DNA from 2 places in the Yoonia rosea genome. Region 1 is predicted to be linked to the other one. Evidence: riboswitches for the same ligand, from Rfam matches in the RefSeq annotation. Region 1 holds a riboswitch; the other holds the start of a gene.
What was found. Region 1 has a riboswitch for glycine ahead of gcvT (glycine cleavage system aminomethyltransferase GcvT). Riboswitches for the same ligand answer to the same signal wherever they lie in the genome.

Region 1 (16,184 bases):
GGACGAAGACCCATCCGAACGGGTAGGTCCTAGAAAAGACCCGCCTCACGCGCAATCAATGCAGCCTGTGTGCGATTGGCTGCACCCAGTTTCCGGTATAGCGTTTTCATATGCAGTTTGACGGTGGGCTCTTGGATGTCCAGATCACGGGCGATCTCTTTGTTTGACTTACCTTGGGTCAGCCCTTCAAGGACCTGCAACTCGCGTGTCGTCAACTTGTCCGCCAAAGGGTTCGTTTCAACGTCATCCACCGCCGTCATAAAGTCGAGCGGGGCATATTGTTCACCCATCGCCATGAACTTTACTGCGTTAACCAGTGATTTGGCCGGTAGTGACTTGGGCACAAACCCCGAGGCCCCCGCTTCTAAAGCTGCTTCTGCGACCTGCTTGGTCGCTTCTCCTGAAATCAGTGCAACTTTTTGACCTCGACCCATTGCAATAGCTGACTTGAGACCTTCAAGCCCGTTCATTCCGGGCATGTTGTAGTCCAGCAAGATGAGATCATAGGGCCGATCGTTCTGAATGCGCTCGGCCGCTTGGGCAAAAGTGCCGACGGCCTCAGTCTCCATGCTGCCTTCGTTTTCCAGAAACAAGACCAGCGTGTCTCTGAGCAGATCATGATCATCGGCGATTAGGACTCTCATTGCGCTTCCTCGTGAATTCAGCACCCAAATAACTGTCGACTATGACCAATCAATGGCACAACTTTTAGAAGAATAAGGCGTCTTAACTCTTTTGGATAGTGTAGCTACCGCATCGGGTATGCCATCCAACGCGTTTGAGATGTGCATGCATCATTTGCGCGGAACCGCTGTCCCTCTGCTCGGTTGCGATGGACCCTTTATTGTTCGATCAAGCAGTACGCAAAATTGCATGAAAGCACGAGTGATGACACATATCCGAAAAGCCGTTTTTCCCGTTGCAGGGATGGGAACACGTTTCCTGCCCGCGACCAAGTCCATTCCCAAAGAAATGCTGACATTGGTTGATCGTCCTTTGATCCAATATGCGGTGGATGAAGCACGCGAAGCTGGCATCGAGGAGTTCATCTTTGTTTCTGCGGCAGGCAAAGGCGCATTGGAAGACTACTTTGATACGGCCGCTGCGCTGGAAACACGATTGCAGGCGGCAGGCAAAGCAGACGCACTTGCCGCCCTTGAACCGACGCGCATGCCCGAGGGTGCCTTGACAATTCTGCGTCAAGCCCAGCCCCTGGGGCTTGGCCATGCTGTCCGCCAAGCCAAGAGACTGATTGGAAACGAGCCCTTCGCAGTTATCCTGCCTGATGATGTGATCAAGGGCGAACGCGGTGCATTGGCGCAAATGGTTGATGCCCATCGCGACATCGGCGGGCATATGGTTGCGACCATGGACGTTCCGCTTGCGGAAACACACATGTATGGCATTCTCGACGTCAAGAAAGAGGCTGGCGCGCTTGCCTATGCACGTGGCTTGGTTGAAAAACCCCGCCCCGATCTGGCGCCGTCAACAAAGGCGGTCATCGGTCGCTATATTCTGGACAGTGCGATCATGGATCGCCTTGACGCTTTGTGCCCCGGCGCAGGTGGCGAGTTGCAACTGACAGATGCAATCAATGCTGACGTCAAATCTGTGGGTGTCACCGGATATTTGTTTGAAGGACAACGGTTCGATTGCGGGTCGGTCCAAGGCTATGTTCAGGCCACTGCATCATTCGCCTTAAGCCGGGCAGACCTGCGCGACGCATATGCAGCCTTTGTCGATCAGCGCTCCCGACCGCTGCGTTTGGTCGCCTGATTTGGATCAAACCGACACGCATGCCCCGCCGACCTATCCGAATGGATAGGCCGCTATCCCCATGCCCGCGTGATTTCGGATTTTTTCAATGTCAAAAGAGTGCGGTAAAATTAGAGGATACCCCATGTTCAGCCACTTCAAAAAAATTACACTTGGTCTGTCACTGGCCGTTGGATTGGTTTCAATTTCGATGGCACAGGAGATGGCAGCGCCGTCCGGCGATGTTGTGTTGGCTGTGTCTGGTGATCTCTCAATGACCAATGATGGCGACCAACTGCTTCTTGATCTTGATATGTTGATGGCATTGCCAGCCACGACATTTGAGACCTCAACCATTTGGACTGACGGCGTGCATGAATTTACAGGCGTCTCACTCGCAGACTTTGCCGCCAGCATCGGTGTAGAGGCCGGGCAGTTTCTGGCGACGGCGATCAATGACTATACGGTTGAGATCCCCTTCAGCGATGCGGTCGCGGATGGACCTATCATCGCTTATCTGATGGACGGCAACGCAATGTCTGTCCGCGACAAGGGGCCGCTCTGGGTGATCTACCCATATGACAGCAACAGCCTCTATCGCTCGGAAGTAGTGTATTCGCGCAGTATATGGCAACTCGACAGGGTGAAAATCGTTCAGTAACCCTGTAGGTCAATTGAAAGTCTTCAATCGAAGGGACCTCTGAGGTGTTCACGACCATTTTGCCACGCAATCGCAAGGGCCGCAGGATTGCGCTCCTAGCGGGCTTTGTCGCAACATGCTCGGTTGCTTTTCTCGCTTTTAACGTGTCGCAGGAAATCCGCCTGCTCGGCTCTGCCCAATCAGACAATGTGCAGTGGTCGTTGGTTCAAACGCAGGTTGAATTTCTTGACTTTGTACAAGAAGTCGAGGCCGATCCTGTTGACCCGGCGCAGATGCGGCAAGAGTTCGATGTCTTTTTTAGCCGCATAACAACCGTCAAAGAGGCGACTGTTTTCGAAGGTTTGCGCGCTGATCCAGCAGTCCGTCAGCATCTGGAAACACTGACCGCGTTTCTGGACGAAGCTGTAAGTATTATTGATGCGCCTGACGATGAACTCTTGCGGCAAGTTTCGCGTTTGACGTCCATGGCGCTCGAGATTGCGCCAACAGTGCGCGCTCTGGGGAACTCCGGGCTTGATCTCTATGCGAGAGAGGCGGACTTCCAACGTGAAAAAGTTGCACGCACGATGACTCAATTGGCCGTTGCTATTGCCGCGCTGATTGCTGTGCTCTTGTTCGCAATTCTCCACCTCTACCGTCTGAACGCAAATATTTACCGCCGGGAACAAGAGAACAAACAAACGTCGATGCGGATGAGCACCGTCATGGGCACGTCTCTTGACGGCGTCATCGTATGCGACGCCAATGGGCTGATTTTGCAGTTCAGCCCAGCAGCCGAAGGAATATTCGGTTTCAAAGAAGAAGACGTCCTTGGCCAAGAAATCGGATCTGTCATTGTGCCCGATCACATGCGCAAAGCGCATGACGCCGGCATGGAGCGTATGCGCGACAAAGGCGAAAAACGCGTTGTCGGGAAAGGGCGCGTCAAGCTGGAAGCCAAGCACCGTGAGGGCCACATCTTTCCCGTTGAGCTTGCAATCCAATCAGCAACGACCGACGAAGGAGAGATCTTTGTCGCATTCTTGCGCGACATCTCAAATCGCGTTGCAGCAGAGGCCGAACTTGTCGCGGCGCGTGACAAGGCGTTAGCTGGAGAGAAACTCAAGACCGACTTTCTGTCCACAATGAGCCATGAGATCAGAACACCTCTCAATGGGCTTTTGGGAAACATGAGCCTGTTGCGCGACACAACATTGAGCCCCTTGCAGGAGCGGTATGTCGGCTACATGGAAACGTCCGGTCGCCTCTTGATGAGTCACATCTCCGATGTCTTGGACATTACGCGCTACGACGCGGGAAAGCTCAGCACGCGGTCACGACCGGTCGATATTTCCGCTTTGCTGCAGGATATTGTGGATAACCAAAAAGGCACGGCCACAAGGAATGAGACTTCGTTAACTTGGCGTTGGCGCGGCGAACCGATGAACAGGGTTCTATCCGACCATGACCGGCTTCAACATGTCCTGATGAACCTGATCGGCAATGCTGTGAAATTCACCCGGCGTGGAGAGGTTTCGGTCACCGTCGAAAACGTTGGCGAAGCGGACGAGACTGAATTGCTGATCAAGATTGCAGACACCGGGCCTGGTATATCAGCGGACCTTGCTGAGCGTATTTTTGATGATTTCGTCACCGGCAACGTGGCGTATGACCGTGAAGCCGGCGGGACCGGATTGGGCCTGAGCATCGCAAAACGTTTCGTCGATGCACTGGGCGGTGAAATTGGTGTGGAGAGCGTGGTTGGTGAGGGCAGTACCTTCTGGGTCAAACTGCCGGTCACGCCGGCCGGAGAAGCGGATGACAAACCAAAACGACCAGCGATCCTGCTGCCGACAAGGCCCCTCAATGTGTTGTTGGTCGAAGATAATGAAATCAACCGCATCGTCGCCCGTGAGATGCTGCAGGCCGAGGGACACTTGGTTGTTGAGGCCCATGATGGACCACAGGGTGTCGCGGCTGCGGCCGAGACCCATTTTGACCTCATCCTGATGGATATCAGCATGCCGATTATGGACGGTCGCGCAGCAACCCGGGCCATACGCAACAGCAATGGTGCCTGCAAAGATACCGTCATTGTTGCCCTCACCGCCAACGCCATGCCCGAGGAGCAAAGGGAGTTTCTTGCAGATGGCATGAACGGCATCCTGACCAAACCCCTCTCGCGCCCCGCGTTGCGTGATCTGCTTGGCCAAATTGGTCGTCCATCAAGTCACGAGACACACGGCATGATCGATACCGGCCATAGCGATCAGACACGTGATACACTGGGTGAAGAGGCCTTTGTGAAACTCAGGTCTCGTTTTGTGACCGAAGTCGATGAATTTCAAGACTGGCTAGAGTCCGGCGAGGTCCATGATTTTCTTGAGATATCCGCACGGGCCCATAAAGTTGCAGGGAGCGCGGCGGTATTTGGCGCAGGTCCGTTGGGAAAGACACTCAAGCAAATTGAGAGGGCTGCCAAAGTGGGAAACGTCGACGATATACGTGATAGTTCAGCGCGTTTCGCCGCCAGTTGGATCCAAACAAAGGCTCAGCTTTCGCAGTAAGTTTCCGGACACTTAGCTTCCAGAGACATGACGGCAGTTCGATCATATGGCGTACAATAGCCGCGATACAGAATTGCAGACACTGTCGAACTGGATTGTTTGGGTGATGCCCGCATTGTTCGCCGCTCCGCCCCGGAGGCCTTGATCCGCAACCGGCATTGTCTTCAAGCCTTTTTTCCGCCTGGATCACCCCAACAGGTGGGCAACGGTGCACCAGTTTCCAAATTCTGGGCGACAAACTGCGTCATCAGCTCATAGAGCGGCAGCATGTTGATCTGCCTGCAACGGCAACATTTATGCGTGCCTTTTTCAATAGGTCCGCCCGAAAGCGCCGGCACCCGTTGGCTGCCGGCACATTACGGTCACACGGTCCTGATGCAGCCCCTACTCTGCCGCTTCCAGATAGTCTGTCATCGGCGGGCAGGTGCAGGTCAGGTTGCGGTCGCCCCAGACATTGTCGACGCGGTTGACCGGTGGCCAGTATTTGTCGATCCGGAACGCACCGGGCGGGAAACACCCCACTTCGCGTGAATAAGGCCGGTCCCAGTCCAGCACGAGGTCTTCCATCGTGTGGGGAGCGTTCTTGAGCGGGTTGTTGACCGCGTCGATCTGGCCATTTTCGATCTGGGCAATCTCGGCGCGGATTGCCAGCATCGCATCGCAGAACCGGTCAAGCTCGGCCTTGGTTTCGGATTCCGTGGGTTCCACCATCAGCGTTCCGGCGACGGGCCAGCTCATCGTGGGGGCGTGGAAACCGTTGTCGATCAGGCGCTTGGCGATATCGTCTACTGTCACACCGGCGCTCTCCGCAAAGGGGCGTGTGTCGATGATACATTCATGCGCCACACGGCCGGTCGGGCCTTTGTAGAGAACATCAAAGGCCCCTTCGAGCCGTTTGGCGATGTAATTGGCGTTCAGGATCGCAACGCGCGTGGCTTGCGTCAGCCCCTCACCGCCCATCATCAGGCAATAGGCCCAAGAGATCGGCAAAAGCGAGGGCGAACCGTAAGCCGCCGCCGACACCGCCCCTTCCCCGCCGTTGGGATCGCCGGGCAGATGCGGGATCAGGTGTGATTTCACACCAATCGGGCCCATGCCGGGGCCGCCACCACCGTGGGGAATGCAGAAGGTTTTGTGCAGGTTCAGGTGGCTGACATCGCCCCCCAGATCACCGGGGCGCGACAGGCCGACCATCGCGTTCATATTGGCCCCGTCGATATAGACCTGACCGCCGTGCTCATGAGTGATTTTGCACACCTCGGTCACCGTTTCCTCGAACACGCCATGGGTCGATGGATAGGTGATCATGCAGCCTGCAAGATTGTCGGCGTGCTGCGCGGCTTTGGCGCGGAAATCATCCAGATCAATATCGCCTTTGGCGTCCGATTTAATCGGCACCACGGTCCAGCCGACCATCTGCGCCGAGGCGGGGTTCGTCCCGTGCGCGGACATCGGGATCAGACAGATGTTACGGTGCCCCTGTCCCTGCTCTGCGTGATAGCGCGCAATCGTCAAAAGCCCCGCATATTCACCCTGTGCACCGGAATTGGGCTGCATCGAAATCGCGTCATAGCCGGTCACATCACAGAGTTTCGCCGACAGATCGTCGATCATTTCGTGATAGCCTTCGGCCTGATCGCGGGGCGCATAGGGGTGCAGCAACGCGAATTCATCCCACGACACCGGCATCATCTCGGCGGCGGAATTCAGCTTCATGGTGCACGACCCCAGCGGGATCATGGCGCGGTCCAGCGCCAGATCACGATCCGCAAGGCGGCGCATATAGCGCATCATTTCCGTCTCGGCGCGGTTCATGTGGAACACTGGATGCGTCAGATAGTCAGACGTGCGGATCAGCTTTTCCGGCATGTGATAATGCGGTGTATAATCCTTGTCCGCCCGCGTGATGCCAAAGGCGCGCCAGACGGCCTCGATTGTCTCGGGCCGCGTGCGTTCATCGAGCGTAATCCCCACGCGGGTTTTGCCCACGGCGCGCAGGTTGATCCCTTCGTTCACCGCCGCGGCGATGACAGCCGCCTGCAACGGCCCGACATCGACCGTTACCGTGTCAAAAAATGTGGCAGGACGCACGTCAAAGCCCGCGTCTTTCAGTCCCTCAACCAGCCGCGCGGTTTTGCGGTGAATGCGTTGGGCAATGGCTTTCAACCCCTCGGGGCCATGGAAAACGGCATAGAACCCTGCCATCACCGCCAAAAGCGCCTGTGCCGTACACACGTTGGACGTCGCCTTTTCGCGGCGGATGTGCTGTTCGCGGGTCTGCAAGGACAGCCGGTAGGCGCGGTTGCCGTGACTGTCGATCGACACACCCACAATGCGGCCGGGCATAGACCGTGCATAAGCCTTTTTCGTCGCCATATAGGCCGCGTGCGGGCCGCCATAGCCAACGGGCACGCCAAAACGCTGGGTGCTGCCGATGGCGATATCGGCGCCCATCGCACCGGGTTCTTTGAATAGCGTCAGTGACAACGGGTCAGCCGCAATCACACCAATGGCGTTCTCGGCATGCAGGGCTGCTATCTGGTCGGTGAAATCACGCAAATGCCCGTGGGTCCCGGGAAATTGGAAGATCCCGCCAAAGACCGCCGCGGCGTCCAGTGTGTCCGGATCACCCACGATCACCTCGATCCCCAGCGGTGCGGCGCGGGTCTGGATGACGGCGATGTTTTGCGGATGGCAGTTTTCGTCGACAAAGAACGCTTTGGCTTTGCTCTTGGCGACACGCTGCGCCATGGTCATTGCCTCGGCGCAGGCGGTTGCCTCGTCCAGCAGGGACGCGTTGGCAATCTCCAGTCCAGTCAGGTCGGAGACCATGGTCTGGAAGTTCAACAGGGCCTCAAGCCGGCCCTGTGAAATCTCGGGCTGATAGGGCGTATAGGCGGTGTACCACGCAGGGTTTTCGAAAATATTGCGCTGGATTGCGGGGGGCGTGACCGTGCCATGATACCCCTGCCCGATCAAAGACGTCAGCACCTTGTTCTTTTGCGCCGTCTTTTTCATACTACGCAGCAACTCTGCCTCGGACAGCGGCTTGCCGAAGTCCAGCGGGTCTTTCTGCCGGATCGCGGCAGGCAATGTGTCGTCAATCAGCGCATCAAGGTCTTTTGCCCCGACCACTTGCAGCATCTGCACCATTTCGGCCTGCGAGGGTCCGATATGGCGGCGGTTGGCAAAGTCATAGGGCAGATAATCGGTCGGGGTAAAAGGCATGTCAGGCTCCGCGCGTGTTCAGGCGATCATTGCGTTATAGGCTGCTTCGTCCATGTACTCGTCCATCTGTGACGGGTCGGACGGCTTGATCTTGAAGAACCAACCGTCCCCGATGGCGTCGTCGTTGGCGAGGGCGGGATTGTCGGCAAGGGCTGTATTCACTTCAACGATTTCACCGTCCAGTGGCGCGAGGATATCAGACGCGGCCTTGACGCTTTCGATGACCACGATCTCGTCGTCCTTGGTCACGGTCGCGCCGACTTCGGGCAATTCGACAAAGACGATATCGCCCAGTTGGGTCGTGGCGTGTTCTGTAATCCCCACGACGATCAGATCGTCTTCGGGGCGCAGCCATTCATGTTCTTCGGTGTATTTCATCGGGGCTCTCCAGAGTTAACGTTTGAAATTGGCAGGTGTAAAAGGCATCGCGGCAACAGTCAGCGGCAGGCGCTTGCCGCGCAATTCGCCCCAGACGGTGGTGCCGTTGGCTGATAAATCCGTGGGCAGATAGCCCATCGCAACAGGTGCGCCGACGGTGGGACCGAAACCGCCTGAGGTGATCGCACCTATCTGGGTGGTGGCCTCTTCACTTGCAAAAAGCGGCACACCTTCGCGCATGGGCGCACGGCCTTGCGGCAGCAGCCCCACACGTTTGCGTGCGGCACCTTCCGCCAGTGCCGGCAAAACCACATCCGCGCCAACGAACCCTCCAGCGCGCGCGCCACCTGTGCGGCGGACCTTCTGGATGGCCCAACCAAGGGCGGCCTCGGCGGGGTTCGTACCGGTGTCGATATCATGTCCATAAAGGCAAAGCCCCGCTTCAAGGCGCAGACTGTCGCGTGCGCCCAACCCGATGGGGGCCACGTCCTGATGCGCCAATAGCGCCTCTGCCAACGCCACCGCCTGATCCGCAGGGACCGAGATTTCATAGCCGTCCTCGCCGGTGTAGCCTGACCGCGAGACCCAGCATTCCGCGCCCGCGAGTGTCAGCGTCGCGACATCCATAAAGCGCATTCCGGCCGCGCGGGCGTCGAGGGTGGACAGCACAGCCTCGGCCGCCGGCCCCTGGAGCGCCAAAAGCGCGCGGTCGGTGATTTCGGTGACGGTCACATCCGTCAGTTCCGCCTGCATATATGCGATATCCGCGGCCTTGCAGGCGGCGTTCACAACGATGAAAACATGATCGCCACCGTTCGCCAGCATCAGATCATCACGGATACCACCCTGCGCATTGGTGAAAAAACCATAGCGCTGACGGTTTTCAGCCAGACCCAGAATATCCACGGGGATCAGCTGCTCCAGTGCCGCAGCCGCACTGGCGTAATCGGCACCCGTCACGCGTACCTGCCCCATGTGGCTGACGTCAAACAGACCTGCCTTTGCCCGCGTGTGCAGATGTTCCTGCAGCACGCCCATCGGATATTGGACAGGCATGTCGTAGCCTGCAAAAGGCACCATTTTTGCCCCCAGCGAAAGGTGCAGCGCATGTAGCGGGGTTTGGTGCAGATCAGACATCGTCAGGCCGTTCCTTCTTTCCGGCCGACAGGATCTTGCGATCAAACGGCACCACATGGGCACGGCAGCGGATGCCGACGTGCGTGATGCCCCCTCTGTCCTGATGCCTGAGATTGCTATCCCTTCGGCGGGCAGCGACCTGCCACTCTCCAGAGTCTTCTTACCTACGTCGGTCCTGTGGCCTGAGAGTTTCCGGGGCGGTTGCTCCTTCGGCACCAACTGGGTTGGTTCTCCCGACGTCGATTGCGACGCAACTTGCCCCGTTCCCGACCTGCGCGCAAGAGATTCGATGCACGCGAAACCTCTAAATGATCGGCAGTTCCGGCGCGGCACGGGTCGTCAGCAAACGCCCCCCTGCGGGTGTCACCACGATGTTCTCTTCATGCACCATCATCAGCCCGTCACCGTAAGACACAGAGGGTTCCAATGTGATGACCATATTCTCTTGCAAGACCGTCGCATCAAAGCCCGCGAGCGAGGGTTGTTCGGTCAGTTGCAGTCCCAATCCGTGCCCGAAGCGACCTATGTCACCCCCGCTGTCTTGTATCTCGGCGATCACTGCGTTCATTGCGGCACAAAGGGCCTGACAGGTGGTTCCGGGGCGCGCTGCGGCAATCCCCGCTTGGGTCGCGCGCCAAAGCACGTCATAGGCGCGTTTGGCCATGTCATCGGCCCGCCCGATTGCCCAGTTGCGATCAAAATCACAATAATATCCGTCACAGACCATGCCACTGTCCAGCATCAGGATATCGCCCTTTGCCAGCGGTGTGCCGTCCGGCGGCGAGATGACATCCGCATAGCCCCCCTGTGCCGCTGCCCCCACCACATAGGGCGCACCATCGGCCCCCTGTGCCAATGCAGCGCGCCGAAACTCACGGAACACAGCATCAAGCGGCGTGCCTTCTTGCGCAAACGCGGGCACCTGCGCAAAAGTCGCCGACCCGATCGCGCAGATCTGGGCAAGTTTCGTAATCTCGGCGTCGGATTTCACCATCCGCAGGCCTTGCACCAGCGGCCCCGCGTCCGTGACCTGAAGGCCCGGCAATGCTGCCATCAACCTGTTCCAATCTGCCAAAGGCATACGCAGATGTGTCTCGTGGCCCAGCATGATACCGATCTTTGTACAAGGCGCCAACAGCTCAGTCAGCAAGCTGATCCCGTCATCCGCAGGACAAGGCGCGCACCATGTGCGGATGTCGTCCACCCATGTCTGACGCATAAGAGCCGCACCGATTTCCGGGATGATCGCGACGGGCTTGCCTGCGTGCGGCACAAAAACAAACCATGGCCGTGTCGGGCTTTGCCAGAACAGGGTTTGGAAGCCGGTGAAATAGGTAACTTCTGCTTCGGTCATCAGCAACAGGCCATCAAGTCCCTGCTCCGCCATCTCTTCCTGCGCGCGCGTTGTACGTGTGCGATATTCAGCCTCCGGAAACCCGCGTGTCGATGGTGCCGTCATCTGGGCACCGTGCCTGATATCGCGCGCCCGCTGTGTTTGAAAATCTGGCCGAACCCCTGCAGGTCATCCATGATCCCTGCCCTGCGCAAACACGACCAGAACTGCGCCTGATTTGAGGTAATGACCGGCTTACCTACGATCTGTTCGATCTCGTCGACGACCTCAAGCGCGCGGATGCCGCTGCAAGACATAAAAATCGCATCCGCATCCGGGCGGTCGAGGTCCAGCGCAAACTGCTTCCAGTAACCGGGGGTGACGCGCCCGAATTCAACGCCGGTTGCCAGTTGCAAACCCTGAATATCCAGCACGTCAAAACCCGCTTGCGCCAGATAAGCGGCCTCGGCGGTGTTGATCTCGTCCAGATAGGGCGTGCCGACGACGATCTTTTGCGCGCCCACTTCACGCAACGCATCCATCACACCGGTGACAATGCACATAGGCTGGGTCCATGGCGCGCCTTTGCGGATTTCGCGAAAGACGCTTTGCTCGCCGCAGATAATCGAGCCGGAGGTGCAGCAATAGCTGATCACCTCGGGGCGCATATCGGGCTGCAGGCGCGCGGCGGCATCGGCCATATCGTCGATGTGTCGCGCCAGCGTTTCATTGGTGGTGTGATCATCCGTTTTCAAACGGGTGAAATGGACGGCCACACCACCGGGGGCCATATCCATGCAATCGGCCTCACAGGCCAGATCGGTGGACATCAGGATAAACCCCAGCCGCGCGCGATGGTGCCGGCCTGCGTCCATTTCGGGTGTACGGGGTTTGGACAGGATCATGCCCAAGTGTTAGGTCGCCGCGCGCAGATTCCAAAACGAAATCTGCGCGCCTGCCATAATCAATCGCCGTCGGCGACACCTTCTGCCCGCTTACGCGCACGGCGTGCACGGAAGCTTGGCAAAAGTACCAGCACCGCGGCCAGGACCAACAAACCCAATGTCATCGGGCGTTCTAGGATAAAGCCAAGGCCCTGATAAAGCTGCATCGAGCGGGCAAAGTTGTCTTCCAGCATCGTGCCAAGGATGAAGCCGATCAAGAGCGGTGCCAGAGGATAATCCGCAAACCGCAGGATCGTAGCGACCACGCCAAAGCCCACAAGGATCAAGAGCTCGGTCGCGTTATTCTGCCCGATATAGGCCCCCATCAGCGTAAAAAACAGGATGAAGGGGATCAGGTAGTTACGCGGGATCGACAGGATTTTGGCGATATAGGGGATCAGCGGCAGGTTCAGCACCAAGAGCACCAGATTGCCGATGAACATCGAGATAATAACAGCCCAGAAAATCTCGGGCGTGTCCGTCATCAGACGTGGCCCGGGGGTCACATTCAATGCAATCAACGCGCCCAGCAGGATCGCCGTCGTGCCGGAACCGGGGATACCCAGCGTCAGCAAAGGCACGAATGACCCCGTGCAAGCCGCGTTATTGGCTGTTTCCGGCGCAGCAAGGCCCTTGATTGACCCTTTGCCGAATTCGGCCTGCTCTTCGCCTTTGGCAAGGTTGCGTTCCACAGCATAGCCGAGAAAAGACGCGATCGTGGCCCCCGCACCGGGCAGAACGCCGATGAAAAAGCCCTGAATAGACTGACGCCCGATCACCGGCAGCATCGCCCGCCCCTCAGCGCGCGAAAAGCGCAGATTGGTGATCTTGTTGCTGCCGCCTTCGGCATTGCTTGCGCCGCGTGCGGGGTTCAGTACAAGAAAAAGCGCCTCTGGCAGGGCAAACATCGCCATCGCCAGTGTGATAAAGCTGATGCCGGACTGCAGGTCCATCATGCCCATGGTAAAGCGCGGCATGCTGAACAATGCGCCCTCGCCGACGGTGGCAAGGATCAGACCCAGCAAGGTCATCATCAGTGCCTTGCCGACCTGCCCCGTGCCCGCAAAGGCCGCGATGGCAGAAAGACCCACAACCATGAGCGCAAAATACTCGGCCGAATGGAACAAGAGCGCGACAGACGACAAAGCCGGCGCAAAGATCATCAAGAGGATCGCCCCGATCGTACCGCCCGCAAAACTGCTGACGGCGGCGATGGTCAGCGCCTTGCCTGCCTGCCCCTTGCGCGCCATCGGATAGCCGTCGAAACTGGTGGCGACGGTCCCTGCCACACCGGGCGCATTCAGCAGGATCGACGAGGTCGAGCCGCCGAAGATCGCACCGTAGTAGACGCCGGCCAACAGGATCAGCGCCGCGGCCGGATCACCTAAAGTGATCGCCACTGGGATCATAATGGCGATAATCGACATCGGCCCCAGCCCCGGCAACATGCCGATGAATGTTCCGATCAGACAACCGAACACCACCATCAGGATGTTCTGGACGGAAAAGGCCGCTTCAAGGCCAATCATAATTCCTTCAAGCATGACCTACATCCCCATGAAAAACGGAAACGGACGCAAGAAGATGCCAAGCACCTCTTGGACCAGATACCACACAGAACCGGTGGCGAAGACCGCAACGGGGATCATGATGTGAAACTTGCGCTCACCCAGGATCGCGCTGCCTGCGGTCAAAAAAACAGTGGTCGAGATCAGAAAACCTGCAGGCCGCAGCATCAGCGCGTAAAGCACCATCAACGCAAGCAACATCAGGGCCTGACCGAGTTTGTATTCGTGCAAACGGCGATAGTTGATTTCAGTGGCCGAGGGGCCCGCGTCGCTGTCGTCGGTCTTTTCCAGACCCAAGAGCACAACCAGACCAACGATAATCCCAAGCACGGCCAGCACCTTTGGAAAGGTCGAGGGCCACACAGGGTTACGTTGCATAAAGGGGGGAAGAAGCTGATCCATCGTAAAGAATGCGGCATAGCCATAAACGCAGCAAAATAAGACAAAGATCAGCGCGATCCAACGATCCAGCGCCATGAATTCCCCTCCCTGAAAATTCGTATAGTGGAACCGTCCCGCATGATTGCGGGACGGCATAGAATTGCGGCTTGGTTCTTAGAGAAAGCCGAGTGTCCGCATCAGGTCACCGATTTCCTGCTCCTGGTTGTCCAGGAATGTACGGAAATCATCACCGTTGTTGTAGATGTTGACCCAGCCGTTACGCGCGCGCACTTCTTCCCATTCGGGTGTGTCGTACATCGCAGCGATAGCGGCCTGCATCTTCCCAACCTGTTCGTCAGACACACCGGGTGCAGCAAAGAAACCGCGCCAGTTGACGAATGTGGTATCCAGCCCCTGCTCGATCATTGTGGGCGCACTGTCATAGGCCGGTACACGCTCTGGGGATGTCACGCCAAGAATGCGGACTTCGCCTTGGTCAGCCAGGGCAATCGCCTCGGAAAAGCCGGTTGAGAGCGCCTGAATTTCACCCGACAGCAAACCTGCCATTGCCGCGCCACCCGCGTCATATGGAATGTAGTTGAACGCTGTGGGGTCTTCGCCAGCGGCCTGCATCACAGATGCCGCAACAAGGTGGTCAAGCCCGCCTGGCACAGACCCACCGCCAATGGCAAAGCCCATGCCATCTTCGCGGTACGCTGCCAGCAGATCATCCATTGACTGGATCCCACTGTCGGTGCTGACAACAATTGCCGCATAGTCACCGATCGTGCCGGCGACGAGCGTCAGATCACGATAGCTTTGTGGAAACACGCCTGTGAGCGAGCGGATGATGATTGGTGTCGAGTTCACCATCATAGTGTTCTGCAGTGATTCCGCATTTTCGATCAGGTGGGCAATCGCCACACCGCCACCGCCACCGGACATGTTTTCGTAGGATGCTGTGCCCACAAGGCCGGACGCGGTCAACGCCTCACCCGTGCCACGTGCTGTGCCGTCCCAACCACCACCAGCACCGCCGGGGATCAGAAAATTTATCTCGTCCATCACCTGATGGCCGCCAGCAGTTGCTGGGTTCGTAAACGCGAGTGTAACGGCCGCAGCGGCCGCCACGACCCGGCGGGTCATGTTCATTGTCATCTGTATTCCTCCCATTTGACAGGCGCGGTTTCCCCGCCCATGCTGAATAACCGCATGCGAAGCTGACACGAGCCTGACACCAGATGAATTAATTCACGCGACACCGGATATCGGGTTGCGCGGACCGAGGAGAGAACGATCAATGCGCTTTTTGCTCGTTGAGGATAACGCAGAATTGGGCGAGGCTGTGATCGCGCGTTTGTCGCTTGACGGGCATGCCGTGGATCACGCCATGACACTGGCCGAGGCCGAAGAATGGCTGGCCATTGCGGATTACGACCTGATGCTGCTGGATGTGATGTTGCCTGACGGTGACGGCCGCGAATTTTTGCGTAAAACCCGCACCGCAGAGCGGCTGCCGGTCATCGTACTCACCGCCCGCAGCCAAGTGTCCGACCGCGTTGATACGCTTGATCTCGGCGCAGATGACTACATCACAAAACCATTTGATTTCGGCGAGTTAGAAGCCAGATGTCGCGCGGTTCTGCGCCGTCGCGGCACCCCGACACCGGCGCTCATTCCACTGGGCACCGCGCTCTTTGATCCATCAGGTGGCACGCTGCAGCAAAACGGCGAGACACTCCCGTTGCGCAATCGCGAACTGCGCCTGCTCGAAGTCTTTGCGCGCAACAAGGGGCAGATCCTGTCCAAGACCCAACTGCTGGACCGCTTGTTTTCGCAGGATGCCGAGGTTAGTGAGAATGCCATTGAGGTCTATGTTGGCCGCCTGCGCAAAAGACTTCAAGAGGCCGGGGTCGAGATCGAAACTGTGCGCGGCATCGGATACCGGATGACATGGCCATGAATACCGCCAAATCGCTGCCGTTCTGGTGGCGCTCGATCGGTCAACGCCTGACGATTCTGCTTGCGGGGGTCGCGGCCGTTTTGGCTGTCCTGTCATGGTGGACAGTCACGACCTTCGCACGCGAAGCCGCCGAGCAGACCCAAGACAACGTGCTTGTCGCCTCGGCTACCACAATCGCCGAGGCATTGCGCAGTGAACAGGGCACGATTTTGCTGGAACTGCCCTACTCGGCCTTTGCGATGCTGGATGCGATCGGTCAGGACCGCGTGTTCTATCGCGTGTCCGCCGAG
Region 2 (16,184 bases), on a different contig from region 1:
ACCACAGCGCCCACGAGCGAATAGAACACCAACAACGGATCAAAGAGAAAAAACGCCAGTCCGAAGATAAGGGCATCAAAGATGAGCTGCGCATATCCGGCGCGAAACCCTGTCGTATCCTGGATCAGCAGAGCCACAACGCCCAAACCACCCAGCGATCCGTTATGCCGGAAGAGCACCAGGAGGGCGACCCCAAGCAAAGCACCAAATGTCAGCGCACCCAATAGCGGGTCAATATACGAGAATACCATGCCAAGCGGGATGATCTCGCTCAGCACTGACAGAAGCGTCACAGAGATCAGCGACTTAATGGTAAATGTGGCGCCCAGACGTTTCCACGCCAGCACATAGAACGGCAGGTTTACCGCAAAGAAGACCACACCGAATGAATACCCGCTGAGGTAAGAAATAATCACCGCAATTCCGGCTGTCTGTCCGGTAATCAGCCCAACCGTGGTCAATATGTTCAGACCAACCGCGGCAAGAAAGATGCCAAGCGACATGCCCTGGACGTCATCAAGAAGCGAATGTGTAGATTCTGGCGGATGTGTTGTCATAACACCTTTATAGGGCAGCTTTGCTGACCCACAAGTGCCCGGGTGCCAACGGGCCCGCAAAAGAAAAGGGGCGCCCGCAGGCGCCCCGCGTATCACTCCTTTTGGGGTCAGAACAGGAAAGAAGCAGTGATACCTACGTTCTCAAGGGCCTTTTCAAAGTCATCGGGATCAGTGTTCTCGATGGAATCGTAGATCACCTCCAGACGCGCGGTCCCACTGCCCGCCAGCGCCCGCTGAACACCGATGCCGGCGGTGAAACCGGTCCCGACCGTGTCGGCATAGACACCTCCGCCATCCTCAGCGACACCGGTCACGATGGCGAGGCCAGCAGACCCGAAGAGATCGTAGCCGCCACCGACCGGAACGCCGTAAAGGCCGCGCACCCGGGCAAGCGCATCAATGTCACACCAATCGGGCGAGAAATCCGTGCATGAGTCGGCACCGCCGCTGTAGCTCATCTCCCCATCGACCGGAAAATCGACATTCAACTCCGCTGCCCAGAAAGGCCCGCCGCCGATGTCGGCCCGATAGCCCAGAAGGCCGCCAACCACCACGCTTTCACCCGAGGTTTCGCCGATTCCGTCACTTGTGCTCTCCATCTGCAAATAGCCAAGGCTCCCACCATAGTAGATCCCATCGGCCTGTGCGGTAGACGCAGCAAGAGCGGCCACAGCCACGATGATTGCTGCACGCTTGTTCGTCATATTCATCTTCGTACTCCAGAATTGCCCCCAAAGCTGACCTTAGGGAAAGTGGGCACTCCGGTCGAGACACATATCGACAGAATCAGAACTTCATCGACAGAACCAAGAAAAAGGGCGCCCGAAGGCGCCCCGATCACTTGCTCAATGCACGACTGCATCATTTGGCCGTGGTCGGTTGGTTCCCGCCACACGATCACCCACTACGAGCCCGTCAACTCCAGCGCTGATTTTGATCGTATCGCCGTCCATGACATCACCGGCCAGAATCATCTCGGCCAGCTGGTCCTGCAGCGCGCGCTGGATGACCCTCTTCAGGGGGCGCGCGCCGAACACAGGATCATAGCCTTCTTCAGCCAGCCAATTGAGTGCGGCATCATCCAGATCAAGATGGATGTTGCGCCCTGCCAGCCGCCGCTCGAGCAAACCAAGCTGGATTGTCACGATACCTGCCATGTCACTGCGCGCCAGACGGTCAAAGATGACAATCTCGTCCAGCCGGTTCAGGAACTCTGGCCGGAAGTGCCCGCGCACCGCATCCATCACATCGCGCTTGGCATCGCTGGTATCGGCACCATCGGGCAGCTGGCTCAGCGCCTGCGCCCCCAGATTGGATGTCAGAATGATCAGCGTCTGCTTGAAGTCCACCGTCCGGCCCTGACCATCGGTTAGCACACCATCGTCCAGCACCTGCAACAGCACGTTGAACACATCGGGGTGCGCCTTTTCGACCTCGTCGAACAGGACCACCTGATATGGGCGGCGGCGGACGGCCTCGGTCAGCACGCCACCCTCATCATAACCGACATAGCCCGGAGGCGCACCAATCAGACGGGCGACCGCGTGCTTTTCCATGAATTCAGACATATCAATGCGCACCATTGCGCTGTCGTCATCAAAAAGATACTCGGCCACGGCCTTGGTCAGCTCGGTTTTACCAACACCCGTTGGCCCGAGGAACAGGAACGATCCAAGCGGACGGTTCTCGTCATTCAGACCGGCACGTGCGCGGCGCACAGCATTTGCCACCGAACGGACCGCTGTCTTTTGACCGATCACGCGCCTGCCCAGCTCTTCTTCCATGCGCAAGAGCTTATCACGTTCACCTTCCAGCATCTTCGAGGTCGGAATACCCGTCCAGCGCTCGACGACTTCAGCGATCTGCTCGGGGCGCACGGCCTCTTCAACCATCAGGTCATCACCTGTCTCAACTTCTGCGACAAGGCGCTCCAGTTCAGGGATCACACCATAGGACAGCTCACCGGCACGGGCGAGATTGCCTTCGCGTTTGGCGATGTCCAACTCGGCACGCGCGCGGTCCAGTTTTTCCTTCACGCCACGCTGGTTTTCCAGCTTGTCACGCTCGGCCTGCCATTTCGCAGTCATTTCTGATCCACGGTCCTGCAGGTCCGCCAATTCCTTTTGCAGCTTTTCCAACCGATCAAGCGATGCTTTGTCGTCTTCTTTCTTCAAAGCCTCGGATTCGATCTGTAACTGCAGAATCTGGCGATCCAGCGCATCCAGCTCTTCTGGCTTGCTGTCCACTTCCATCCGCAGACGGCTGGCGGCCTCATCCATCAGGTCGATGGCCTTGTCCGGCAGAAAACGATCCGTGATATAGCGGTGCGATAGCGTTGCCGCCGCAACCAAGGCGCTATCGGAAATACGCACACCGTGGTGCAGCTCGTACTTCTCTTTGATCCCGCGCAAGATACTGACCGTGTCCGACACAGTCGGCTCTTCCACCATCAAAGGCTGGAAACGCCGCGCGAGGGCTGCGTCTTTTTCCACATACTTGCGGTATTCGTTCAGCGTCGTGGCACCCACGCAGTGCAGTTCGCCGCGTGCCAAAGCCGGTTTGATCAGGTTTGCCGCATCCATCGAACCCTCGGACGCACCTGCGCCGACAAGCGTGTGCATCTCGTCGATGAACAAGATGATTTCACCGGCCGCAGCTTCGATCTCTTTCAGAACCGCCTTCAGGCGTTCCTCAAACTCACCACGATACTTTGCACCTGCAATCAGCGCGCCCATATCCAGCGCCATCAGACGTTTGTTGCGCAAGCTTTCAGGCACGTCGCCGCTGATGATCCGCAGGGCGAGTCCCTCGGCAATCGCCGTTTTACCGACACCGGGTTCGCCAATCAGCACAGGGTTATTCTTGGTCCGGCGTGACAAAACCTGCATCGCGCGGCGAATCTCTTCGTCACGGCCAATGATCGGGTCGATCTTGCCTTGCTCGGCGGCCTCGGTCAGGTCGCGCGCATATTTCTTGAGCGCATCAAAGCTGTCTTCGGCGTTCGCACTATCGGCGGTCCGGCCTTTGCGGATGTCGTTGATCGCTGCATTGAGTTTCATGGCGGACACGCCACCTGCATCCAAAGCGTCTTTGGCCTTGGATTTCACAACGGCAAGCGCCGTGAGCAGGCGTTCGACCGGCACAAAGCTATCGCCTGCCTTCTTGGCAAGCTTTTCAGCCTCATCCACGACTTTGGCGGTCGTATTATCCAGATAAACCTGGCCTGTATCGCCGGAAACCTTGGGTATTTTTGCAAGGGCTGCCTCAACCGCGCCGACAACAGCGGGCGCATCGCCGCCTGCATGTGAAATCAGGTTGGTAGCCAACCCTTCTTCATCATCAAGCAAAGCTTTGAGCAGGTGCTCGGGGGCGAGTTTCTGATGATCCTCGCGCATTGCGATCGTCTGGGCGGCCTGAATAAAGCCGCGCGACCGCTCAGTGAACTTTTCTAAGTTCATGGGTCTCTCCTTTGTTAAGCGCCCGTCTTTACGGATGCCCGACTACGCGGCACATCCCTGATTGGGCCTCCTTCAATAAATGGGATGCCCGCACCGGTCGTGCAAGTCCATGTCGTCAAATACGCAAACGCACCCGACAGACACATCATTAGACCCTCAAAGCGATGCCAGGTTGATCAACATCAATCGTGTCAGCACCGCATCAGTTGCGCCGCAACCGCCCAGTCGCTAGACCGCTCAAAACAAATCAAGGAGTTTGCACATGTCCGATGACCGTTTGATCGTAGCAATGGACGTGCCAAACGTCCTTGAAGGGCTGGAACTGGCCAACACGCTGGGCGATGCTGTAAGTTTTTATAAAATCGGGCTTGGGATGCTGACGGGCGGCGGCTTGGCGCTTGCGAACGAACTCAAGCAGGAACATGGCAAACGCATTTTTCTTGATATGAAATTCTTTGACATCGGCGCGACAGTCGAAGCCGCGGTGCGCGGTGTGGCCCAATTTGATCTGGACTTCCTGACTGTCCATGGCGACCCCCATGTTGTACGCGCAGCGCGTGAAGGGGCTGGCGGGTCCAACATGAAAATCTTGGCCGTAACCATTCTGACATCACTGGACCGCGACGATCTGGATGCATCCTGCATCAAGGCGGGCGCGGTGGCCGATCTGGTGCAGGAACGCGCAGGCACAGCACTTTCAAACGGGGCCGACGGGGTGATCGCATCACCGCAAGAGGCGGCACTGATCCGCGCCCTGCCCGAAGCGGAAGGCAAACTGATCGTCACCCCCGGCGTGCGGCCCGCAGGTGCAGCCCTTGGGGATCAAAAACGGGTCATGACACCGGCGCAGGCCATCGCAAACGGCGCGGACCATGTGGTTGTGGGCCGCCCGATCTGGCAGGCCGCGAACCCAAAGGCCGCAGCACAAAGCATTCTGGCGGAACTGGCATCACCACAAGCAAAAACCCCCAACCACTAGGGCCGGGGGTTTTCAGATCTTAAGGTCTGAAGCAAAAGATCAGTCGTTGACGTCGGTTTCCCAGATTTTGACCTGTCCGGTCTTCAGCGCGAAGTATTTCCGCATCACCAGATAGGAAATCAGCGACAGCACCGAAAAGATGACCAGCGTGAGCGCAAAGCCTGACGCCGATATCCCGAAGAGGATCAGCAGTCCCATCATGGCCGCGCCAATCGCGAACCCCAGAAAGATATAGCCCGGGATCAACACCTCGAGTGTTGCGAGGATCAAAGCCCCCGACATCCACACCCACCATTCTGTCCAAAGCGGCATTATCCACGTCCTTTCAGCATCTGGAATGCATTGGCAAAGGCATCAAGCGCATTGGCGGGCAGGATAACAGTCTGACTGCCGGTACCGTCACCCAGCTTTTGCAAGGCTTCAACCTGCTTGAGGGCCACCTGATACTGCGCCGCCTCCAAACCATTTTCTGCAATCGCCACGGCAACCACCTGCGTCGCATAGGCTTCGGCATCCGCCAGAATACGGCGCGCTTTCGCGTCCTGCTCGGCGGCATAAAGTTCCGCGTCGGACTGCAGCTCCACAGCGCGCTTCTTACCTTCGGCTTCTGTCACCTGCGCGCGACGTGCACGTTCGGCGTTCAGCTGTTGCAGCATCGCTTCACGCGTTGCCTGATCCAGATTGACGTCGAGAATCTCGGCGCGGGTCACTTCAATACCCCAGTCATCTACTTGCTGGGCGACTTGGGTCCGTACCGCTTCAATCAGGCTCGAACGGTTCGCCTGTACCTGATCCAGTTCCATACGGCCGATTTCCGACCGCACGATACCGGCCACAGTGGTCGAGATCGCACCATCGACATCACGGATCCGGTATACGGTCTTTTCAGGCTCGATGATGCGGTAAAAAACCGATGTCTCGACCTGGACCAGCACGTTGTCCGATGTGATGGCATCCTGGTTCATCGACGGCAACTGGCGCTCAAGTATGGATACCTTGTGACGCACACGGTCCAGAAACGGGACAATAAAGTTGATCCCGGGGCCAAGCACTGAACGCAGACGACCAAGACGTTCAACCACGAACTTCTCAGACTGCGGCACGATGCGAACACCGGCCATAATGCAGACGATGATGAACACTGCCAGCAAAAGCCACAGCACATTCTGGCCCAGAAACTCGGATAAAAGGTTCTCAATAGGCATGTATCTATCCCTCATAATTATGAAGGATAGATAAGTAGCTGTTATGCTGATTTCAATGTATGCTGTTGCATACTGTGCGATTTGGGCGCGAAAACACGCGACTGTACCGCAGTTGCAACGAGATCGGACGTTGCCGCCGAAAGGGTCCAACCAAGGTGCCCGTGCCCGGTATTATAGAAAACACGCGGATGACGCCCGGCACCAACACGCGGCATCATGTTGGGCATCATCGGGCGCAGCCCTGCCCAAGGCACGACGTTTTCCGTGCTGACATCGGGGAAGTGCGCCTCGCACCACTGCACCAGCGGTTTCACACGATCCGCACGGATATCACGGTTTTCGCCATTGAATTCTGCGGTCCCCGCAATGCGGAACCGGTCACGCCCCAAGCGCGAAGTGACGATCTTGGCCTTGTCATCCAACAGCGAAACCGTCGGTGCCGCCGCCTGAGATTGCGCATCAGGCAGGTTGACCGTGATGGAATAGCCTTTCACCGGATAAACATTCACGCGGTCACCCAGTTTCTTTGCAAAACCGCGTGACGCAACGCCGGCAGAAACAACCACCGCATCAAAACGCTGCTCGGTCCGCGCCCGCACAGTCACGCCATCCGCATCGGCCGCAACATCGTCGACCGCATGGCCCATTTCAAACTGCACACCCTGTCGGCGCAGCCACGCGGCCAGACCGACGGTGAATTTGTGGATATCGCCTGTGCTGTCGCTCTCGGTCCAGAACCCGCCCAAAATACCGCCACGCAAGGTCGGTTCTTTGGCAAGCGTCTCTTCCGCGCTCAATTCGCGTCGCGCCAATCCGCCTTGGGCCAACAATTCCGTGACCTTGCGCGCATGGGCAAAATCTTTCTCGGTTTTGTAGAAATGCAAGATCCCTGCCGGCGTGAAATCAAAATCAATCCCTGCATGATCAGCCATTTCCGCCAGACCAGCGCGCGCCGTCACCGCCATCCGCGCGGTTGCGACGGTGTTCGCTTTATAGTGCGGAATATTTGCCAGAAACGCCGCCATCCAGCTAATTTTATGCCAGCTGGGGCTGGGGTTCACCGATAAAGGCGCATCCTGTTGCAGCATCCATTTGATACCCTTCAGAACCGTGGACCACTGGTTCCAGACTTCCGCGTTTGACGCGCTGAGCTGTCCGCCATTGGCAAAGCTGGTTTCCATCGCCGCATAGCGCTGGCGATCAAACACGGTGACGTCATATCCGCGCGTGTGAAGTGAATAAGCAGTGGTGACGCCGGTAATTCCGGCGCCCAATACAGCAACTTTAGGCATGGTAAACTCCCTACCATCTGCCCCCGCCGTCTGCTGTACCTGAGAGATTCGCCCAATCGGGCTTGCTCCTTCGGCGGACCACTCAAGGCCTCTCTTCGGCGTGTTGCACCCCAACCGGTCCTTTTGCCTGAGAGTGACCGGGGCGGTTGCTCCTTCGGCGCCAGACCAAACCGGACTCTCCCGGTTGGTGTGTTTCCTATTGGAAACTCATAGACAGATCGGCGCGCAACGCAATGAGAAATTTCAGCCCGGAATGCCATCCGTCGCACCGTGGCATTTTCGCGACGCAACGCCACCAGCAGCATCCTCGCGCCATCGTGTGGGCCGTTGTGTCCAAATCCCGCCCCTTCTACACTGCCTTCATGCCAGCACTTTGTCGCGATTGCCTGACCACATTCGACAATGAGTCCCGTTGTCCACAATGCCGCAGTCCAAGGGTGACGCGGCACCCGGAGCTGTTTGACCTGACCATCGCGCATATGGATTGCGATGCTTTTTATGCCTCGGTGGAAAAACGCGACAACCCCGATCTCGCAGATAAACCCGTGATCATCGGTGGCGGGCGACGCGGCGTTGTATCGACCGCCTGCTATGTGGCGCGAATCAAGGGCGTCAAATCTGCCATGCCGATGTTTCAGGCGCTCAAGCTTTGCCCCGAGGCTGTCGTCGTCCGCCCCAACTTTCCCGCCTACACCGAGGCCTCACGCGCCATCCGCGCGATGATGGATGAACTGACACCGGTGGTTGAGCCCTTGTCACTGGATGAAGCATTCATGGACCTTACAGGCACCGAACGCCTGCACCACGCACCCCCTGCGGTCATGCTGGCGCGTCTGGTCAAGCGGATGAAAGACGAACTGGGGCTGACGGGATCAATCGGGCTGTCGCACAACAAATTCCTCGCCAAAGTGGCCTCGGACCTCGACAAACCACGCGGCTTCTCGATTATCGGCAAGGCAGAAACCACCGCATTTCTGCGCCCCAAATCCGTGCGCCTGATCTGGGGCATCGGGCCGGCCGCACAGGCCAGCCTCGAGGGCGCAGGGATTCGTACCTTTGACGACCTTCTGCGCTGGGACAGGCGGGATCTGCATGACCGGTTCGGCGGCATGGGCGAGCGGCTCTACAGCCTTGCCCGCGGCGAGGACGGGCGGCGGATTTCACCCCATAGCCCTGTAAAAACGCTGTCGAACGAGACAACGTTCAATGAAGACACCGGCGATGTGGATATTCTGGATGGCCACCTGTGGCGGATGGCCGAAAAGGTCAGCGCACGCGCCAAAGCGCAGGATAAAGCGGGACGGGTGGTGACGTTGAAGTTGAAAACCTCGGATTTCAAACTGATCTCGAAACGCCAAAGCCTGCGCCATCCGACCCAGATTGCCGACACCATCTATCGCACGGCGCGCGGCTTGTTCGATCAGGTCAGCGGACGCGGGCCATTTCGTCTTCTGGGGGTGGGGCTGTCCGAGATAAGTCCTGCCGCCGAAGCCGACCGCGAAGGTGATTTGCTCGACCCCGGCGCGCAAAAACGGGCCGATGCCGAAAAAGCCGCTGACAGAATCCGTGAGAAGTTTGGCAAGGATGCGATCATCAAAGGACGCGCCCTGCGCTAGGCGTAAGGTGGGTCTTGACCCACCCACCCCCGCCTGAATTAGTCTTTTTACAAAAACGAATGTCCGCTACGCTCGACCGGCGCAGACACAGCGAGGGCACGACTTGAACCACGTCTTTGACACCACCGCCGCTTATTATGATCCCGATGCCTGTGATATCGCGGATTTCACCGCGTTGATTGATCAGACTACACACGGCGTGGATGTGCCTTTTGCCTCCGCCATCGAAAAGAGTATTCCGGTTTATGATATGGCAGCACTCCGCCCTGCCCTTGAAGATCAGGGAACCCGTAAGCGAATCCTGGCAGAATGGGCCCGCGTTCTGCGGGAAGGTGCAGGTGTCATCGCGCTCAAAAAGACCTTTGCGGACACCAGTGTTCTGGATCAGGCCACCCGCGTTTACGAACAGATCATTGCAAATGAAAAGGCGGGCGCGCACGGCGCAGGCGACCATTTCGCGGCGGCAGGTGCGAATGATCGGGTCTGGAATTCGCTGCAAAAACTTTGCGAAGCGGCACCCGATGTCTTCCTCCGCTATTTCGCAAATACCGTGATTGATGCGGCTTGCGAGGCATGGCTTGGCCCCAACTACCAGATGACCGCGCAAGTGAACCTCGTCCATCCCGGCGGAGCCGCGCAGCAAGCGCATCGCGATTATCATCTGGGCTTTCAAACCGCCGAGATCTGCGCGTCCTATCCCGCCCATGTGCATGAGATTTCACCAGTCCTCACACTTCAGGGGGCAGTTGCGCATTGCGATATGCCGCTGGAAAGCGGCCCGACGAAACTACTTCCTTTCTCGCAGGCCTACCGCCCGGGATATGCCGCTTGGCGCAGGCCCGATTTCAGGGCGTTGTTTGAAGAACGCTATATCCAACTGCCGCTCGCAAAGGGCGACACTTTGTTTTTCAACCCTGCGCTGTTTCACGCAGCAGGCGCGAACACCAGCAAGGATATCCATCGTTTCGCCAATCTCTTGCAGGTCTCCTCAGCCTTCGGGCGGGCGATGGAAACGATTGACCGCGACAAAATGTGCAGGCTGGTGTTCCCATTTGCTGCCCAAGCGATAGCAGATGGCAAATTGAGCCCCTCGGAACTCAAAGCAGCGATATCGGCCACTGCAGAAGGCTATTCTTTCCCGACCAACCTTGACCGCGATCCACCCGCAAACGGAATTGCGCCAGAAACACAGGCCGCGTTCATAGCGCGTGCCTTGTCGACAGGCATCAGCCCGGAGGATTTCAGCAAACGTCTGGACGATATGAAAATAGCGCGGCTGTCTTAACCGCGGCTATTCCGCCGCAACCTTTTGGTCCGCAACACGTCCGATATCGACAATCTCGGCGATCACACCTGACAAGAGCGCCTGAAAGGCCGTGAAGTCTGCGTTCAGTTCCAATGTACGTTCGTTCATGTAAAGCGCGCGGTCAACCTCGACCTGAATGGCGTGTTGCTGGCGTGACGGGCGGCCGTAGTGTTGCGTAATGAAGGCCCCCGCAAAGGGCATATTGCGCGCCACCCGCAGACCCGCACTTGTAAATGCGGCCTCCACCTGCTCCACAACAGATGCCGCGGCGGTGGAGCCAAACCGATCACCCAGAACCACATCAGGACGCGCACTGCCCGGCGGGCCTACGTTCTCAAGCGCTTCGTGGGGCATGGAATGACAATCGATCAAAATCGCCTCGCCGTAGGCATTGTTGCTTTCATCCAGCAAGGTCTGCAGCTGGTCATGGTAGGGACGCCAGTACTGCGCAATGCGCAGATGCGCCTCGGCCAGCGTGAGCTTGCCACGATAGATCTGGCGACCATTGGCCACAACACGTGGGATCACCCCGAGCCCGCTGGCGATGCGCGGGTTGTGTGCGTTGCGGCGCACCCCTTCGATCAGGGCCTGATCAAGTTCATCAACACCACGGTTCAGATCAAGAAAGGCGCGCGGCGCTGTTGCCGTCAACAGCGGTGCGCCATGGTCAGGCACGGCGGCGAAAAGCTGATCGACAAAGGCATCCTCGGACGACCGGATCTCGCTTGCATTCAGAACCGACCGGCGCAAGAACGCGTCAGGATAATCTCGCCCGCTATGGGGCGACGCAAAGACAACGCTTGTGGTGCGCACCTGAGGTCGGGTCAGAGTGTAGGCCGTTTTAAGCAATATTTTCGTCCCTTCAGCACAACAGATAGCGCATTTCGGGAAAATACCAAAAGCCCTTGATCCCTTTGTCGACTCCTTTTATAGACCGCACGACTGACGCGGATTGCCCGCGTCCTATTTCGTTATGGGACGTGTCGTAAAACGCAGAAGGCATGGATGATTAGCTCAGCGGTAGAGCACTTCGTTGACATCGAAGGGGTCACTGGTTCGATCCCAGTATCGTCCACCATGAATTCATCGGGCTTACCGCCCGTTAATGTAACCCAAGGCGCAGTCCGCGCGCCGCGACAGATAGGAAACGACCCCATGAAGGTACGTAACTCCCTCCGCTCGCTCAAGCAGCGCCACCGCGATTGCCGCGTCGTGCGCCGTAAGGGCCGTGTCTATGTTATCAACAAGACGCAACGCCGGTTCAAAGCCCGTCAGGGCTAAACCTGCGATAGCAGTAACAGGGAAAAGGGTCGTGCCGCTGGCACGGCCCTTTTTCTTTTCCATCAGCCCAATCTCATCAAAATATCTGCAAGAAAACCGGTAAAAGTCACAATCGCACCTTCGTAAACCTGTAATATTCGCTAGTCATACTGAGTTCCATCACGCTACTTTGTGGCACTCCAAATTTCTTGAAGACAAAGGACTTTATTCCATGACCCGCCCCACACTTAAAACATCTGCCATAGCTGCCCTCATGCTGGGCACCGCATCACCGGCATTGGCCCAAGACATCTGCGGAGGCTTTGGCAACAACGGTCAGTGGATCGGCGGCGATGAAGAAAGCTCTGATATTACCACATCCTTAGCCTACCGCGAACAAATGGCGCTAGTTCTGGGCGGCAATGAATATATGTCACTTTTCACCCTTTCCGCCCCGACAGATATCCGGGTTGAGGCCGCAGGGCGTGGGTCGGGTGATCCGGTCATCGACCTCCTCGACAGTACCGGCGATATCATTCTTTCTGATGATGATTCTGGCGGCAACTCCGCCTCGCGTGCGGAAACCTCGCTTGACGCAGGAACTTACTGCATGTCGGTGCGCAGCTATGATGGCGGCCCGATGACCGCATTCGTCCGCATTGCCCGTCAGGAACAGGAGTCGCTGACAGACGGCATTAGCACGCCGTCAAGCACCCCAACAGGCAGCTGTGACACAGCCGTGCCGTACGGCACACTTGGCGAAAGCGTTTCGGCCTCCGCGGCAGAGGTGCCGTTCTGGAGCTTCGAACTTGACGGTCAGACACCAATCACGATCACAGCGGAAAATGAAACCGCCGATCCCGTGATCACCCTCTATGGCCCGGGCGAGACCTATATCGACGAAAATGACGACTATGACGGCTTGAACTCCCGCCTTGATGTCACCGACACTCTCGCTGCTGGCACATATTGCCTTGGCGTGACGGCACTCAGCGATGACAACGCGCCGATCACCCTTTCCATCAACCCTTATGATGCGGAAGAAGCCTTGCAGGCGCTCTATGCCCGTGGCGAGGCCGCACCACCTTTGGACGGCAGCGTCCCTGTGACCGATCTTGGCGTGCTGACCTCGCGCACCCGCCAGGACGTGCAGGCGACCGAAGATGTCACATGGTTCAGCCTTGATTTCGAAGGCGCAGGCCTCTTGGTGCTCGAAGCCATCGCGAACGGCAACAGCGACCCTTGGCTGGTGCTCTATGATGATCTGGGCCGTCAGATCGGGCTGAACGACGACTATGGCGACGGGCTGGACAGCATGATTGCCGTACGTTTGCAGGAAGGCACCTACATTGTCGGTGTGCGCCTGTTTGAGGGCAATCAGGGATTTGTCCGGCTTGTTGCCGAAAAATACGTGCGCGCAGACTAACGCACACCGGAATTGAAAACGGGCGCCCCGCGGCAAGCGGGGCGCCCGTTTTTATGCGACAGAAAGGGAATGCGCCTAGCGACCGAACGTATCAGCCAGCAGACGCGCCAGCGTCGCCTGATCCAGATACCCCGTCGATGTCAGATTTCCCTGCGCCTGATAGCGCCCGATCGCACGCCGCGTATCGCTGTCGAACCGCCCATCGACCTGTCCCGGATTGAAGCCCAGTTGCTGCAGCCGGTTCTCGATCAAACGACGCAGGACAGGATTGATATTCAGCGCATCCTCGCGTGCCCGCGCGGCATCATTGGCCGCCTCATTGTTTGCTTCATCCAGCGCAGCAAGCCTGTTGCGTGCCTCATCCGCGAAAATACCGTCGGGATAGCGTTCCAGATAGGCCCGGTAGCCAGCTGGCGTGCCGCGCGCACCGGTTTCTTCCCAATAGTCGCGATCCAGTGACAGGGCTTGTTCGCGCGCGCGCTCTTCCTCGGCTGCGATTTCAGCGGCACGCCGGCTGGCCTGCGCATCAATCCGGTTGATCTGCTCGGTGGTCAGATAGGAGGTCTGTGCAAACCCGTTGTTTTGTTGCCAATTGCGGATCGCGCCGCGTGTGCCGGGGCCAAAGATACCATCCACGCCCCGCGTATCGAACTCCAGCAATGTCAGATTGCGCTGGATCGCGCGCCGCTCGTTGCGGGTCAGGTTCAGCGCGTCTTCGGCAATCTGCGCAAGCCTGATGGGATCATTTTCGATCTGGTCCAGACGGCGGCGCGCCTCGTCAGCGTAAGGGCTGCGGGGATATTCGAAGATGAAATCGCGGTAGCTATCGGCAGTGTCTGCATTTTGTGCGTTTGTCCATGCGGTCAGGCTAGGCTCGATTTGCGGCAGGTTTGGCGCCGGAACCGTATCAGACAACTGCATGATCAGGCTCTGCGGCTGAAAGCCCAGCGTGTTTAAACGCCGGTTATCGCGCACATAGGCCATGACATCGCCGCCCGGTACTGTAACCGCATCGGTCAAAACCCCGACAACCCTGTCGGGCTCGCCATATACCACAGTCACCCCTTGCGGCACATCAAGAGTGCCGACGCCTTCGCGCAGATATCGCCCGAAACTACTGAACCCGTCCTGATCGTACCCCAGCACAAGAACCGCCTGACCGGGCGTGCGTGCGAGGACATCGAGAACAGTATCTACCGATATTGCGCTATCCAGCCCGAATGGTGTGGGTGTCTGCGCATCCTGCGCCAGGAACCATGTCCGTGTGCCATCCGTGGCAAAACGACCAGAGAGCGCAACAACCAGACGATCCGCGCCCAGCGCGTCATCGGCCAGTGTTTCCGCGAGACGCTTCATGTCGCGCGCGGACCCGTTGGAGAGCGTGGTGACCTGATAACCGGCATCCCGCAATTCATCCGAGGCATCCAGAATATCTGTTGCATCGCCAACCCTGCTGAATTCCTGATAGCGGTCAACGCCCATCAAGAGGGCTGCGTCATCAGCAAAAGCCGGCAGGGCAAGCCCCGAGAGGGCCGCAATCAGGGTCAATCTGCGCATTGCGCGTCTCCTTTGGTTAGTCTTGCAGAGCCCGCAAAAAGCGGCCCAGCACTCAGCCAAAGGCTAGGCTGTTGCGGGGGTGCTATTCAATAGCGCCCCCTAAACCGGCGTTAGATACGCAGATTCTCACTCGGCCGGAACGGTGGTTTCGGCCTTTTCGACGCGCACGGCAGAGAATTTGAACTCGGGGATCTTGCCATAAGGATCGACCGCGGGATTGGTCAGCACGTTCGCCGCCGCCTCGACATAGGCGAACGGAACAAAGACCATATCCGGGGCAACCGCCCGGTCTTCGCGGGCCATGATGGTGATGCTGCCCCGGCGGCTCGATACGGTGACCATCCCGCCCGGCTCAACACCCAACTTGCGCAGGGTCGATGGGTGCAGGGAACAGTTCGCCTCCGGTTCAACCGCGTCCAGAACGCGTGATCGCCGTGTCATGGAGCCGGTATGCCAGTGCTCCAACTGCCGACCCGTCGTCATGATCATCGGATATTCCGCATCGGGTGCTTCATCCGGCGCGATCACACTCGCGGGGGTGAAACGCGCACGCCCGTTAGCGCGGGGAAAACCATCGCCAAAGACGATCGGCTGGCCGGGGTCCGTAGGCGATAGCGACGGATAGGTCACGGCATTCTGCGCCTCAAGCCGGTCCCACGTGATGTTGGACAGCGATTTCATCGACAGCGCCATTTCGCCAAACACCTCACGCGGGTGGGTGTAGGTCCAATTCAGGCCAAGCCGCTTGGCAAGTTCGGTTGTGATCCACCAATCCTCGCGTGCCTCACCGGGTGGCGGCACGGCAGGGCGGCCCATTTGCACTTGGCGGTTGGTATTCGTGACCGTGCCGGATTTTTCAGCAAAGGCGGCAGCAGGCAGGATCACATCGGCATAGTTCGCGGTTTCGGTAATAAAGATGTCCTGCACCACAAGGTGTTTCAGTTTCGCCAGCGCGTCGCGGGCATGTTCCACATCAGGATCGGACATCGCGGGGTTTTCGCCCAAGATATACATGCCGTGAATGTCACCTGCGTGCACCGCATCAAGGATTTCCGTAACAGTCAGGCCCTTGTTGGGATCAATTGTGCCTTCTTGCCAGATTTCCTGAAACGCGCTGCGCACCCCGTCATCACCCACCGGCTGATAATCAGGCAGGAACATCGGGATCAGGCCCGCATCAGAGGCGCCTTGCACGTTGTTCTGTCCACGCAGCGGGTGCAGGCCAGCACCGGGGCGACCCACTTGGCCGGTCATCAGTGCAAGACTGATCAGACAGCGCGCGTTGTCTGTACCGTGGATGTGTTGGGACACGCCCATGCCCCAGAAAATCATGCCCGCCTTGGCACCTGCGAAAGTCCGTGCGACATCGCGCAAAACCTCCGCCTCGATCCCGCAGACCTTGGCCATTTTTTCGGGTGTGAAATCGGCGAGATGCGCTTTCTCTGCTTCCCAGTTTTCTGTGTAGGCTTCGATATACTGGCGGTCGTAAAGCTCTTCCTCGACGATCACATGCATGATCGCGTTCAGC

Region 2: another riboswitch for glycine. It lies ahead of B0B09_RS14450 (D-amino acid dehydrogenase); the one in region 1 lies ahead of gcvT (glycine cleavage system aminomethyltransferase GcvT).

What each region holds. Positions count from the first base shown of each region.
Region 1 covers NZ_FTPR01000001.1:700,344-716,527, reverse strand. The annotation lists gene B0B09_RS03395 (response regulator transcription factor) at 30-644, opposite strand; gene B0B09_RS03390 (UTP--glucose-1-phosphate uridylyltransferase) at 889-1,776, shown strand; gene B0B09_RS03385 (putative pterin-binding protein) at 1,901-2,416, shown strand; gene B0B09_RS18090 (hypothetical protein) at 2,596-2,862, opposite strand; gene B0B09_RS03380 (ATP-binding protein) at 2,881-4,962, shown strand; gene gcvP (aminomethyl-transferring glycine dehydrogenase) at 5,347-8,190, opposite strand; gene gcvH (glycine cleavage system protein GcvH) at 8,209-8,568, opposite strand; gene gcvT (glycine cleavage system aminomethyltransferase GcvT) at 8,584-9,705, opposite strand; glycine riboswitch at 9,866-9,951, opposite strand; gene B0B09_RS03360 (M24 family metallopeptidase) at 10,010-11,164, opposite strand; gene B0B09_RS03355 (maleate cis-trans isomerase family protein) at 11,161-11,943, opposite strand; gene B0B09_RS03350 (tripartite tricarboxylate transporter permease) at 12,003-13,526, opposite strand; gene B0B09_RS03345 (tripartite tricarboxylate transporter TctB family protein) at 13,530-14,027, opposite strand; gene B0B09_RS03340 (tripartite tricarboxylate transporter substrate binding protein) at 14,106-15,089, opposite strand; gene B0B09_RS03335 (response regulator transcription factor) at 15,232-15,894, shown strand; gene B0B09_RS03330 (sensor histidine kinase) at 15,891-16,184, shown strand, end outside.
Region 2 covers NZ_FTPR01000002.1:640,315-656,498, reverse strand. The annotation lists gene B0B09_RS14480 (YitT family protein) at 1-557, opposite strand, end outside; gene B0B09_RS14475 (outer membrane protein) at 665-1,267, opposite strand; gene clpB (ATP-dependent chaperone ClpB) at 1,403-4,015, opposite strand; gene pyrF (orotidine-5'-phosphate decarboxylase) at 4,278-4,994, shown strand; gene B0B09_RS14460 (NfeD family protein) at 5,034-5,306, opposite strand; gene B0B09_RS14455 (SPFH domain-containing protein) at 5,306-6,199, opposite strand; gene B0B09_RS14450 (D-amino acid dehydrogenase) at 6,241-7,491, opposite strand; glycine riboswitch at 7,597-7,684, opposite strand; gene B0B09_RS14445 (DNA polymerase IV) at 7,854-9,107, shown strand; gene B0B09_RS14440 (phytanoyl-CoA dioxygenase family protein) at 9,211-10,392, shown strand; gene B0B09_RS14435 (N-formylglutamate amidohydrolase) at 10,399-11,262, opposite strand; tRNA gene B0B09_RS14430 (tRNA-Val) at 11,417-11,491, shown strand; gene ykgO (type B 50S ribosomal protein L36) at 11,569-11,694, shown strand; gene B0B09_RS14420 (PPC domain-containing protein) at 11,906-13,099, shown strand; gene B0B09_RS14415 (peptidoglycan-binding domain-containing protein) at 13,175-14,656, opposite strand; gene fdhF (formate dehydrogenase subunit alpha) at 14,783-16,184, opposite strand, start outside.